2 regions of the Mesorhizobium sp. NZP2077 genome follow, and region 2 is predicted to be linked to the other one. Evidence: riboswitches for the same ligand, from Rfam matches in the RefSeq annotation. Region 2 holds a riboswitch; the other holds the start of a gene.
The links. Region 2 has a riboswitch for cobalamin ahead of metE (5-methyltetrahydropteroyltriglutamate--homocysteine S-methyltransferase). Riboswitches for the same ligand answer to the same signal wherever they lie in the genome.
Positions count from the first base shown of each region.

Region 1 (5,326 bases), 1.9 Mb from region 2:
CATCATCTTCTCGCCGCGCCGGCATGGCCATATCCTGTTCCTCGACCCCGACAACATCGCCAACATCGTGCGCGCCGTGTCGGAGACCGGCATCATCGCCATCGGAATGACCTTCGTCATCATTACCGCCGGCATCGACCTGTCGGTGGGCGCGGTGCTTGGCCTGTCCAGCGTTGTCACCGCATCGATGATGATCTCGGGCGGTTTCGGGCTCATTCCCACCATCCTCGCCGTGCTCGTCATGGGCATCGTCTTCGGCGCGATCCAGGGCACCATCTCCACCCGGTTCCGGCTGGAGCCGTTCATCGTCACGCTCGCCGGCTTGCAGGCGGCGCGCGGCCTGGCGCTGGTCGTCTCGGGCAACCAGTACATCAACATTTCCTATGGCGACGGGCCAGGCCTGGCGCCGCCGGTTTTCGCGATCCTCGGCGAGCGGCTGTTCAACAACACCGTACCGGTCGCCACCATCGTCTTCATCGTCTTTGCCGCGATCGCAACCATCGTGCTCAACACCACGCGCTTCGGCCGCTATGTCTTTGCCGTCGGCGGCAATGAGCGAGCAGCGCGCATTTCCGGCGTGCCCGTCTCCATGGTGAAGATCTCGGTCTATGCCATCACCGGCTTTGCCGCCGCTCTTGCCGGCATCGTGCATGCCGGCCAGTTCAATTTCGGCAGCGCCAATGACGGCATGGGCTACGAACTCACCGCGATCGCCGCCGTGGTCATTGGCGGCACCAGCCTCTTCGGCGGCGCCGGCTCGATGGTCGGCACGGTGGCCGGCACTATCATGCTGGGCGCACTCGCCAACATCCTGCAGCTCAACAACATCACGCCCGCCATGCAGTTGCTCGCGACCGCCGCGATCATCGTGCTGGCGGCAGTGCTTCAATCCCTCGTTCGCCGCCGCGAGGGTTTGGGTCGTTAGGAGGAGGCGGCAGAAACTGCAAAACCAATGTCTGGCCCCGGCCCGACGAGGAGGAGAATGAGTATGAAAACCACAAGACAAGGATCACGGCGCGCGCTTCACGTCGCGTTGTTGGCAGGCTCATGCCTGTGCATGGCGGGAGCGGCACAAGCCGCCGAGCCGCTGGTCAAGGCCTGCGCCAAGGACGGCCAGTTCATCATCGGCTTTTCACAGGCGAACAATGCCGAGCCCTACCGCCAACATGTCAATGACGAGCTGACGGCGGCCGCCAAGGAAGTGCCGGGCTTCACGTTGCAGATCGCCGACGGCGCCGGCAACGTCAACACGCAGACCTCGCAGGTGGACAACTTCATCACCCAGAAAGTCGATCTGCTGCTGATCTCGCCCTTCGAGGCGGCACCGCTGACACCGGCGGTCAAGCGCGCCATGGATGCCGGCATCCCGGTCATCGAGCTCGACCGCAAGACGGTCGGCGATCCCGGCAAGGACTACACCGCCTTCATCGGCGGCGACAATTACAAGATCGCGCTCGAAGCGGGCAAGTACACCGCCAAGACCTTGCTGCCGGAAGGTGGTGAAGCGGCGGTGCTGGAAGGTCTCCCGAGCTCGACGCCGGCTGTCGAACGGTTGAACGGCTTCAAGGACGGCGTCAAGGAGAATGCCAAGATCCAGGTCGTCGCCGAGCAGGCGGCGGACTGGGTGCCGGATAAAGCCCAGACCGCCTTCTCGGCCATGTTGCAGGCGCATCCCGACATCAAGGTGCTCTACGCCTCGAACGACATGATGGCGGCTGGCGCGCTGCTTGCCGCCAAGGGCGCTGGCAAGCAGGTCAAGATCATCGGCACCGACGGCCTGCCAGGCCCTGCCGGCGGGATCGAGGCCGTGGCCAAGGGCGACTGGGCGGCGACCTTCACCTATCCGACGGGTGCGAAGGAAGCGATCGAGATGTCGAAGAAGATCCTGCTCGATTGCGCGACTTCGGTGGATACGACGGTCACCGTCGACACGACAGCGATCACGCCCGAGAACGCCAAGCAACTGGCGGGAAAGTAAGGTCTGTCTGTAGACTATTCGATCCGGGGCGGGGTTCACGCGAACCTCGCCCCGTCTGCGTTTGCAAACGTCACCGGCAGCTCGCGGTGGCAAGGGATTGACAGCGGCAGAGGATATCTCTTTAACAGTTTTGTTATTACATTACAGACGGAGATATCGCACGCCCCTATCTGATGAGGTTGCAGTCTGTTGGTGCCGCGATGGTGACAGGACCAGTCGAAAAGAATTGTTGCGATGCGCCAGGGGCAAATCTACGATGCTCCGGTGATGGTCCCCGCGCCGAAAGGCAAGGGGTGAAAAGGGAACACGGTGAGACCCTCCGAGGTCGAGGCCGTGGCTGCCCCCGCAACTGTAAGCGGTGAGCAAGATCCGACATGCCACTGGCCGGCAAGGCTGGGAAGGCAGGATTGCGCCGAGACCCGCGAGCCAGGAGACCTGCCATCACTGAGTTGACCGGACGGGGTGTGCCGGGAGGAAACGTGGACGTCGGTCTTGTCGGCCGGCTCGCCAACATCCTTCCGTCGCCAGTTTTGGAAAGTGACGGAAAGTTGGACGGCTCCATCGATCATCGCATCATCGTGTGCACTCTCTGCCGTGACGTCCCGACCGGGGTCAGGTCGGGCCAAAGCCTCTGCGCCGACTTACGCTCCCGGCTCTCAGCCCACCATGAGCCCGCGGTGGCAAATGGTTTCACGGTCGAAGGCGTCGAATGCATGGCGGGCTGCGCGCGGCCGCTGACGGTGGCTTTCCAGGCGCCAGGCAAGGCAGCCTACCTCTTCGGCTCCATAGACGCCGAGGCCGATGCCGGCGATCTCGTGCGATTTGCCAGGCTTTACGCCTCGCTCGCCGACGGCTGGTGCAATTCCGGACAACGTCCGCCGCGACTGGCTGGCAAGACGCTGGCCCGCATTCCGGTACCAGGCAAGCCTGCGGGAGACAGCCGATGACAACGCCACTTCTGGACGCCCGCAATTTGAGCGCGACGGCAAATGGGCGGAATCTGGTCCATGCGGTCAGCCTGTCGGTTGCCGCTGGTGATCGCCTCGCCATCATTGGCCCCAACGGCGCCGGCAAGACGACGCTGCTGCGCATGCTGTCGGGCATGCTGAGGCCAAGTTCGGGCGAGGTGAAGCTTGGCGGGCGCCGCCTGGACAGGATCTCGACCGCCGAACGGGCATTGCACATCGCCGTCGTCGGCCAGACCGACCAGCCGGATCCGCGGCTGGCGGTGATCGACTATGTCGAGCTTGGCCGCGTCCCGCATGCCGGCCTGAGGCGCAGGAGCGAGGAACACGACATTGTCGTGAACGCGCTGCGTCGGACCAGCTTGTTGCCGCTGCTTGGCCGCAGCATCGGCTCGCTGTCGGGCGGGGAACGCCAACGCGCCCAGCTGGCGCGCGCCATCGCACAGCAACCGAAAGTGCTGTTCCTCGACGAGCCGACCAACCATCTCGATCCGCGCGCCCGCGCAGAACTTCTCGAACTCGTGGCCGGCTTCGGCATGACGGTGATCGCCGTGCTGCACGATCTGGCGTTGGTGGCGCCCTTCGCCACCAGAGTCGCGGTAATGAATGAAGCGCGGCTGCATGCGCTGGCTGCACCGCGCGAAGCGCTGACGCAACAGCTGATCCGCGAGATTTTCGGTGTCGACGTGTTTCGCCTGCGCCACCCCACCGAGGACCGCGAACTGACGGTGTTCGATGTTCCGAACCGCGCCGCGCCGCCGTCCTGATCAAACCCTTCATCCGACACTGTTCAACCAAGGAGCAAAATCCGTGAAACGTCTCGCACTGTCGCTCGTCTTCTCGCTGCTGGCGTCGACAGCCTTCGCCTTCCCCGTCACCGTCGACAGCTGCGGCAAGCCGCTGACCTTCGACGCGCCACCCAACCGCGCCGTCATCCACGATCTCAACATGGCCGAGATGGCCTTCGCGCTGAAGCTGCAGCCGTCGATCGTCGGCCTTACCGGCATCACCGGATGGTACAAGGTCGGTCCCGAATTCAAGGCCGAGCAGGGTTCCATCCCGGAACTGGCGCCAAAATACCCGACGCTCGAAAACCTCGTCGCGGTCGAGCCCGATTTCTTCTTCGCCGGCTGGTACTATGGCATGAAGCCGGGCGGCGACGTGACGCCCGACACGCTCGCTCCGCACGGGATCAAGACGCTGGTGCTGACCGAAAGCTGCGTCCATCTCGACAAGACCAGGCCGGCCGCCTCGATGGACCTTCTGTATGGCGACGTCGAAAAGCTGGGCAAGATTTTTGGCAAGGAGGCCGAAGCCGAGAAGCTTGTTGCCGGCTGGAAGGCGCAACTGGCTGACATCACCGCCAAGGTTGGCAGCGCCAAGGGAACGCGGGTGTTCCTCTACGATTCCGGCGAGGACAAGCCGTTCACCGCTGGAAAATTCGCTATTCCCAGCGCCATGATCACCGCCGCTGGCGGCGACAACATCATGGCCGACATGGACACCAGCTGGGGCAACACGGACTGGGAAACGGTGGCGTCGCGCAATCCGCAATTCCTCATCCTGCTCGATTACCAGGACGGCGGCGGCTACAAGAAATTGCTCGATTTTTTGAAAGCGCATCCGGCAATGAAGGAAACGGACGCGGTCAAGAACGAACGCTTCGTTGCCCTGCGCTATGCCGAACTGACACCTGGGCCGGCGAACATCGAGGCGATCGCCAAGATCGCCAAAGCGATGCATCCGGAAGCGTTCTGATGCTTCTTGCCCCTGGGCATAAGTCCGGTGCGCTCTCGGGGCACAAGGCATTCGCGCTGGCGATGGCGGCGGGCACGGTGGCGGTCGTCGCCCTCGTGCTGCTGTCGATCGCCTATGGTTCGACGCTGATACCTCTGACGGACGTCATCGCCTCGCTTGGCCATGCTGTCGGGTTGAACGGGCACCAGGTGTCGGGCCCGGTCGGCAAGATCGTCGTTGACCTGCGGCTGCCGCGCACGATCCTGGCGGTCTGTGTCGGCGGCGGCCTCGGCATAACAGGCGCCTTGCTGCAGACGGTGACCCGCAACGATCTTGCCGATCCCTTCCTGTTCGGCCTGTCGTCAGGGGCTGCCGCAGGTGCGGTTTCCGTCATCACCGTCTTTGGTGACAGCTTTGGCATCTGGACCTTGCCAGTCGCCGCCTTCACCGGCGGCATACTGGCCGCCTGCATTGTCCTGCTGCTGGTCGCGCGGGTGAGGGGGCAAGGCCCGGAGCGGCTGATCCTCGCCGGGCTTGCCGTTTCCTTCCTGTTCACGGCCTTGACCAATTATCTGGTCTTCGCCGGAGACCAGCGCGCCGCCCACTCCGTGCTGTTCTGGACGATGGGCGGGCTCGGGCTGGCGCG
Region 1 covers NZ_CP051293.1:5,015,030-5,020,355, reverse strand. The annotation lists gene HGP13_RS25155 (ABC transporter permease) at 1-925, shown strand, start outside; gene HGP13_RS25150 (substrate-binding domain-containing protein) at 989-1,978, shown strand; cobalamin riboswitch at 2,230-2,436, shown strand; gene HGP13_RS25145 (DUF1636 family protein) at 2,443-2,925, shown strand; gene HGP13_RS25140 (ABC transporter ATP-binding protein) at 2,922-3,710, shown strand; gene HGP13_RS25135 (ABC transporter substrate-binding protein) at 3,754-4,701, shown strand; gene HGP13_RS25130 (iron ABC transporter permease) at 4,701-5,326, shown strand, end outside.
Region 1: another riboswitch for cobalamin. It lies ahead of HGP13_RS25145 (DUF1636 family protein); the one in region 2 lies ahead of metE (5-methyltetrahydropteroyltriglutamate--homocysteine S-methyltransferase).

Region 2 (5,326 bases):
GACCACGCGAATGAGAAGCAGTTCCTCACCATCGACTGCACAACCGCAGATCGCACGCAAGCTGACCATGGCCGGACGCGCCTCATGGCGATCGCTTGCCCGCCAATGGCCAGGCTCAATGGCGCAGGTGCAGCGGTCGCGTTTGGCTGAGTTAAGAAATGCGACCCGGGCTGTTTGCCGCGTAGTGGCTGTGGAGGAGGGGGATGACCGGGTTGATCAGATTTGAGAGGCCAGTCGTTGTTCAGGTTAGCCGCCGCAGCTCGGAGCGTATCGTGTTCGACGTCAACGACGCGGCCGCTATCTTGCTGCGGGATCTGCATCATGAGACCGATAAACGCAGGATAGCGATGGACACCTGTCTGCAGGTGTTACGCGGTAAGACCCATCCACCAGCCGCTAGACGAGCTTTCGTCGCAGCTGCGCTCGAAGCACGCATTTTGCGCAGCGATTGAGATTTAGGACGCCGCTCATGAATCTCGGCCATCTGCGCGTCGCGATTGGGCGCGGTCCGATCACGCCAGGAGCAAGCCAACCCCGCACTTTCCGCGATGGCTTTCCTGGTCCGGCGCCGGATCTTCACCATCAAAACACAAGGGGTCCGCCAGCCAGCTGCGGCCGCTCGGCTTCGCCGTCGCGGTGATGGTGATTGCAGCCAGAGGCAGACGGAGCCATCGAGCGGGAATTGGCCCGGTGCAGATGGCAGAGCGTCGATGCCGCCTCAATAGTCTCCAGAAGTGCCGTTTGAACCTTCCCCAGCTTAGCCCTGTATCCGGTTTCCCGGAACACGCTCCGCAGACCGGCGCCGCGTGATCGCCGATGCCTCTCCCGATGGTCGGGAACGGGGTTTCGGCGATCAAGGTCGGGGAGACGATAGTGATACTGGATTATCCCAATACGGAATAATCCGAAACTGGCTGGCGGTGAGCCGCCTCGTTTCTGGCCGGCTCATTTGAGGCCAAGCCTCCTTCGATCGCCAGCCAACGGCGGCGTCTGGAAAGCTGACTTCGACGCGCCGTAACAAGGGCCGCGGCCAGGCCAAGCTTGCCGAGGCGCTTCGTCACCGGCAGCGCGATTGCCTTGGGCGCGCCGGATAGACTCCCCCAAGGATGCCCGGTGTGTGGCGTTGCCGCTCACCGCCGGCGAGTGGCACCGAGCCCTACGCCGTCTGCGCTTTTTCCCGAATTGCGCGTGCCGCAGCCACCATGTTCACCAGGGCAGGGCGGACCTCCTCCCACCTGCGCGTTTTGAGACCGCAGTCGGGATTCACCCACAGTTGGCCATCCGACAATCGCTCGCGCGCAAGCATGATGAGGTTGGAAATTTCGCCCACTTCCGGGACCCGCGGCGAGTGAATGTCATAGACGCCGGGACCGATCTCGTTCGGATACTTGAAGGTTCGCAGCGTATCGAGCAGTTCCATCTGCGAGCGCGAGGTTTCAATGGAGATCACATCGGCATCCATTGCAGCAATCGCGTCCACGATGTCGCCGAACTCGGAATAGCACATATGGGTGTGAATCTGGGTCGCATCGCCAACCGCCGTTGAAGCCAGCCGGAAGCATTCGACGGCCCAGTCGAGATAGGTTTCCCAGTCGGCCTCACGAAGCGGCAAGCCCTCGCGCAGTGCGGCTTCGTCGATCTGGATCATCCTGGCGCCGGCCTTTTCGAGGTCGCTCACTTCATCGCGAATGGCGAGCGCGACTTGGCGGCAGACGGCTGAGCGCGGAAGGTCGTCTCGGACGAAGGACCAGTTGAGGATCGTCACCGGGCCGGTAAGCATGCCCTTCACCGGCTTTGGCGTCAGCGACTGGGCGTATCGCCACCAGTGTAGTGTCATCGGATTTTGTCGCGACACATCGCCAATGATGATCGGGGGTCGCACAAAGCGCGAGCCATAGCTCTGCACCCACCCATGCTGCGTGAAGGCAAAGCCGCGGAGCTGCTCGGCGAAATACTGCACCATATCGTTGCGCTCGAATTCGCCGTGCACCAGCACGTCGAGTCCGATCTCTTCTTGCCAGCGAACGGCGGCTTCTATCTCTTTTTTCAGGAAGGCCTCATAGTCGACGTAACTCAGCTCGCCCTTGGCATGGGCTGCCCGCGCCTTGCGAACCTCGGCTGTTTGCGGGAAGGAGCCGATCGTCGTGGTGGGGAAGGATGGCAAGCCAAACGTGTCGCCCTGAAGCTTGGAGCGCACGTCGAATGCGCTCTTCCGGCGCGTCATGGCGACCTTGATGCTGGCGACCCGACCTTCGACGAGCGGATCATGCACCTTAGCGGATGTCGCGCGAGCGGCGGCAGCCTCAGCCGACGCCTCCAGTTCGGCGGCGACCGCGTCCTGGCCTTCAGCCAGGGCACGGGCGAGCACGACCAGCTCGTCGGTTTTTTGCGCCGCGAAGGCGAGCCACGATTTCACGTCCGCATCGAGTGCCGTCTCCATGTCCAGGTCGATCGGCACATGCAGCATCGAGCAGGACGGGGCGATCTCCACGCGGTCCAGCGGCCAGCCGGCGACGATCGGCTTGATGCGGTCAAGTATGGCAGGCAGGTTCGCGCGCCAGACGTTGCGGCCGTCGATCAGCCCGAGCGAGAGCACAAGTTCCTTCTGCGCGAGCCGGCCGACGGTCTCCAACTGCTCTGGAGCGCGCACGAGATCGACGTGCAGTCCCGCCACGGGCAGAGAAATTGCGGTCTCGAGATTGTCTCCCAGCGATCCGAAATAGGTAGCGACCATGATCTTCAACTCCGGTGCTGCTTTTGACAGCCGGCAGTAGGCGAATTGGAGCGCATCCCGTTCGTTGGGAACCAGATCGACCACGAGCGCCGGCTCATCGATCTGCACCCAATCGGCTCCCGCGAGCTTCAGCCTCCGCAGGAGCTCCTCGTAGACGGGCAGCAGCCGTGGCAGGAGCGCGATAGGGTTGAAACCTTCCTCAGGTGACTTCGCCAACTTGAGAAAGGTAACCGGTCCAAGCAGGACCGGGCGCGTGTGGATGCCGAGCGCCTTGGCCTCGAGGAAATGATCGACCGGTTTCGCCGACGAGAGGGCAAAGCTCTGATCGTCGGTAAGTTCCGGCACAATGTAGTGATAGTTGGTGTCGAACCATTTGGTCATTTCCATCGCGGCAAGGCCATGCCCGTTGGCCGCATGCTCGTCACCGGCATGTCCGCAATCAGCGGCCTGATCTTGGTTGCCGCGCGCCATTGCGAAATAGGTATCGAGTGGGACCTCGCCGTCAGTCCAGGTGTATCGTGCCGGCACGGCGCCGACCATGGCGACGGTGTCGAGCACATGGTCATAAAGCGAGAAATCGTTGGACGGGATTTTCGACACGCCGCGATCGTGCTGCTCCCTCCAGCTGGCGGCGCGTAGCGCCTTCGCCGTCGCGAGCAGGTCGGCAGCGGGAGATTTTCCGGACCAGTAGCTTTCAAGCGCGAATTTGAGTTCCCGCCGTCGACCGATACGCGGCACGCCGAGCGTTGCCACTGGAATTTGTTGAGAGACAGTCATGCCATACCCCGATGGTTGGGGCGTGGGGACAAGGAACGCGCGAGCAGGCGGCACGAAGCCAGGCTACCGCGGCCACCGAGACACCCCGCCCGTGGACGTTGTTCGTCGTGGCAGGTCTCCTGGCTCGCGGGTCAAAGCCTGTGCCCGTCTTCCCGAGGCCGTTCGCCTCAGTGACACCAATGGGCTTGGCTCGCCGCTAACAGTTGCGGGGGCAGCGCCGGCATCGCACCGGCTTCCCTCTTAGCTCCGCTACGGCAGTGCCGCACGGAGAACCATGACATACGCACAATCACAGCCGCTTCGCTCCTTGTCAATACATATAACAAGATGTTTATGTGATGATGCGAATAATGCCCTTGCGCTGATCGGTCTCTTTCGCCCAAAGCCGCTTACGATGCCGCCTCTTATCAGTGCAGGCTCGGAGAGATCCTTGTCCCCATCGGCGACGCCGGATCAGATCGAGGTCGCCGGGCTCCAAAGGGCGTAAAGTCGGGCCAGGTCGTCACGGTCCGCCGGGAATCCCGGTATTTGTTCCCGCTCGGCTTCGCTAAGCGTGCTTGCGCACTCGCCCATCAGCACGCTGATAACCATGTCCGGAAGCGGAAAGAAGAGGTGGCGCCTCAGGTCGGCGGACTGGGGCTGGGCCGCCAGCGTCTCGAACAACTGCGCGGCGATCGCCTCGACCTGCTGCGCGAGCAGCTTCACCCTGCGATTGCTGAAGGCCGGCGCCACGATCGTGCGTAACCGGGCATGCTCGCCCCCCCTCGTGCGAGACCAGCCACCCCGGCGAACCGAGAATCACCGAATCCGGGGTGAATGCCGCGCTCTCTAAGCGACGGAAGGGCGGAAGCTGACCGGCAGGCGCTGCGGGCAGCGAATGACGTAAGACGGCATGTAGACGACGTCCTCCGCAGCGATGGTCAGCGCCAGATCCTCCAGCCGCCCGAACAGCGCGGGGAAGGCGCAGCGCAATTCCAGGCGCGCCAGCGCAGCGCCCAGGCAGGAATGCGGCCCCTCGCCGAATGACAAATGCGGGTTGTGCCGCCGGGTGACATCGAACCTGTTGGCGCCGGGACCGAAGGCCTTTTCGTCCCGGTTCGCCGCATGGAACGCCATCAGGACGGCATCGCCGCGGCGGACCATGCATCCGTCGATCTCCACGTCCTGGGTGGCATAGCGGAACGGCAGATTGGCCGCTGAGCTGCCCCAGCGCAGGATCTCCTCGATCGCCTGTGACCACGGAACTTGGCCGCTGCGCACCAGGTGCAGTTGCTGCGGATGCGTCAGCAATGCCAGCACGCCATTGCCGATGACGCCGGCGGTGGTCACGAAGCCCGCAGAGAGCACCATGAACAGCATGTCGATGAGCTCGGTGTCGGAAACGAGCTCGCCTTTGTCACGCGCGACGATCAGGGCCGAAGCCAGATCATCGCCGAGCTGGCCCCGCTTGAGCGCGATCAGGCGACGGAAGAACTCCGGGATGCGCTGCCGCGTCTGTCGCACCTCTTCGGCTGTGGCGGAGGTGTTGGCCAGGCTGTAGGTGAGCGCGACGATCTCTTCGCGCTGTTCGTCCGGCAAACCGAACAGTTCGGCGATCACGTTGGTGGGCAGCGGAGCGGCGAACTCGCTCATCAGATCGGCACTGCCGCCGCGCTGCGCCATCTCGGCCAGGAGTCGATCGACGCATTGTTCGACCCGTGGCGCCAGCAAGGCGATACGACTGGGCGCGAAGCTGCTGGACAGCAGGCCGCGCAAGCGCCGGTGATCGGCGCCGTGCGCCGTGGTCATGTTGTCTACTTTGCATATCCCGATCAG
Region 2 covers NZ_CP051293.1:6,904,263-6,909,588, reverse strand. The annotation lists gene HGP13_RS33905 (DUF982 domain-containing protein) at 204-452, shown strand; gene metE (5-methyltetrahydropteroyltriglutamate--homocysteine S-methyltransferase) at 1,157-3,487, opposite strand; cobalamin riboswitch at 3,603-3,803, opposite strand; partial or broken gene HGP13_RS33895 (cytochrome) at 4,079-4,325, opposite strand; gene HGP13_RS33890 (cytochrome P450) at 4,340-5,326, opposite strand, start outside.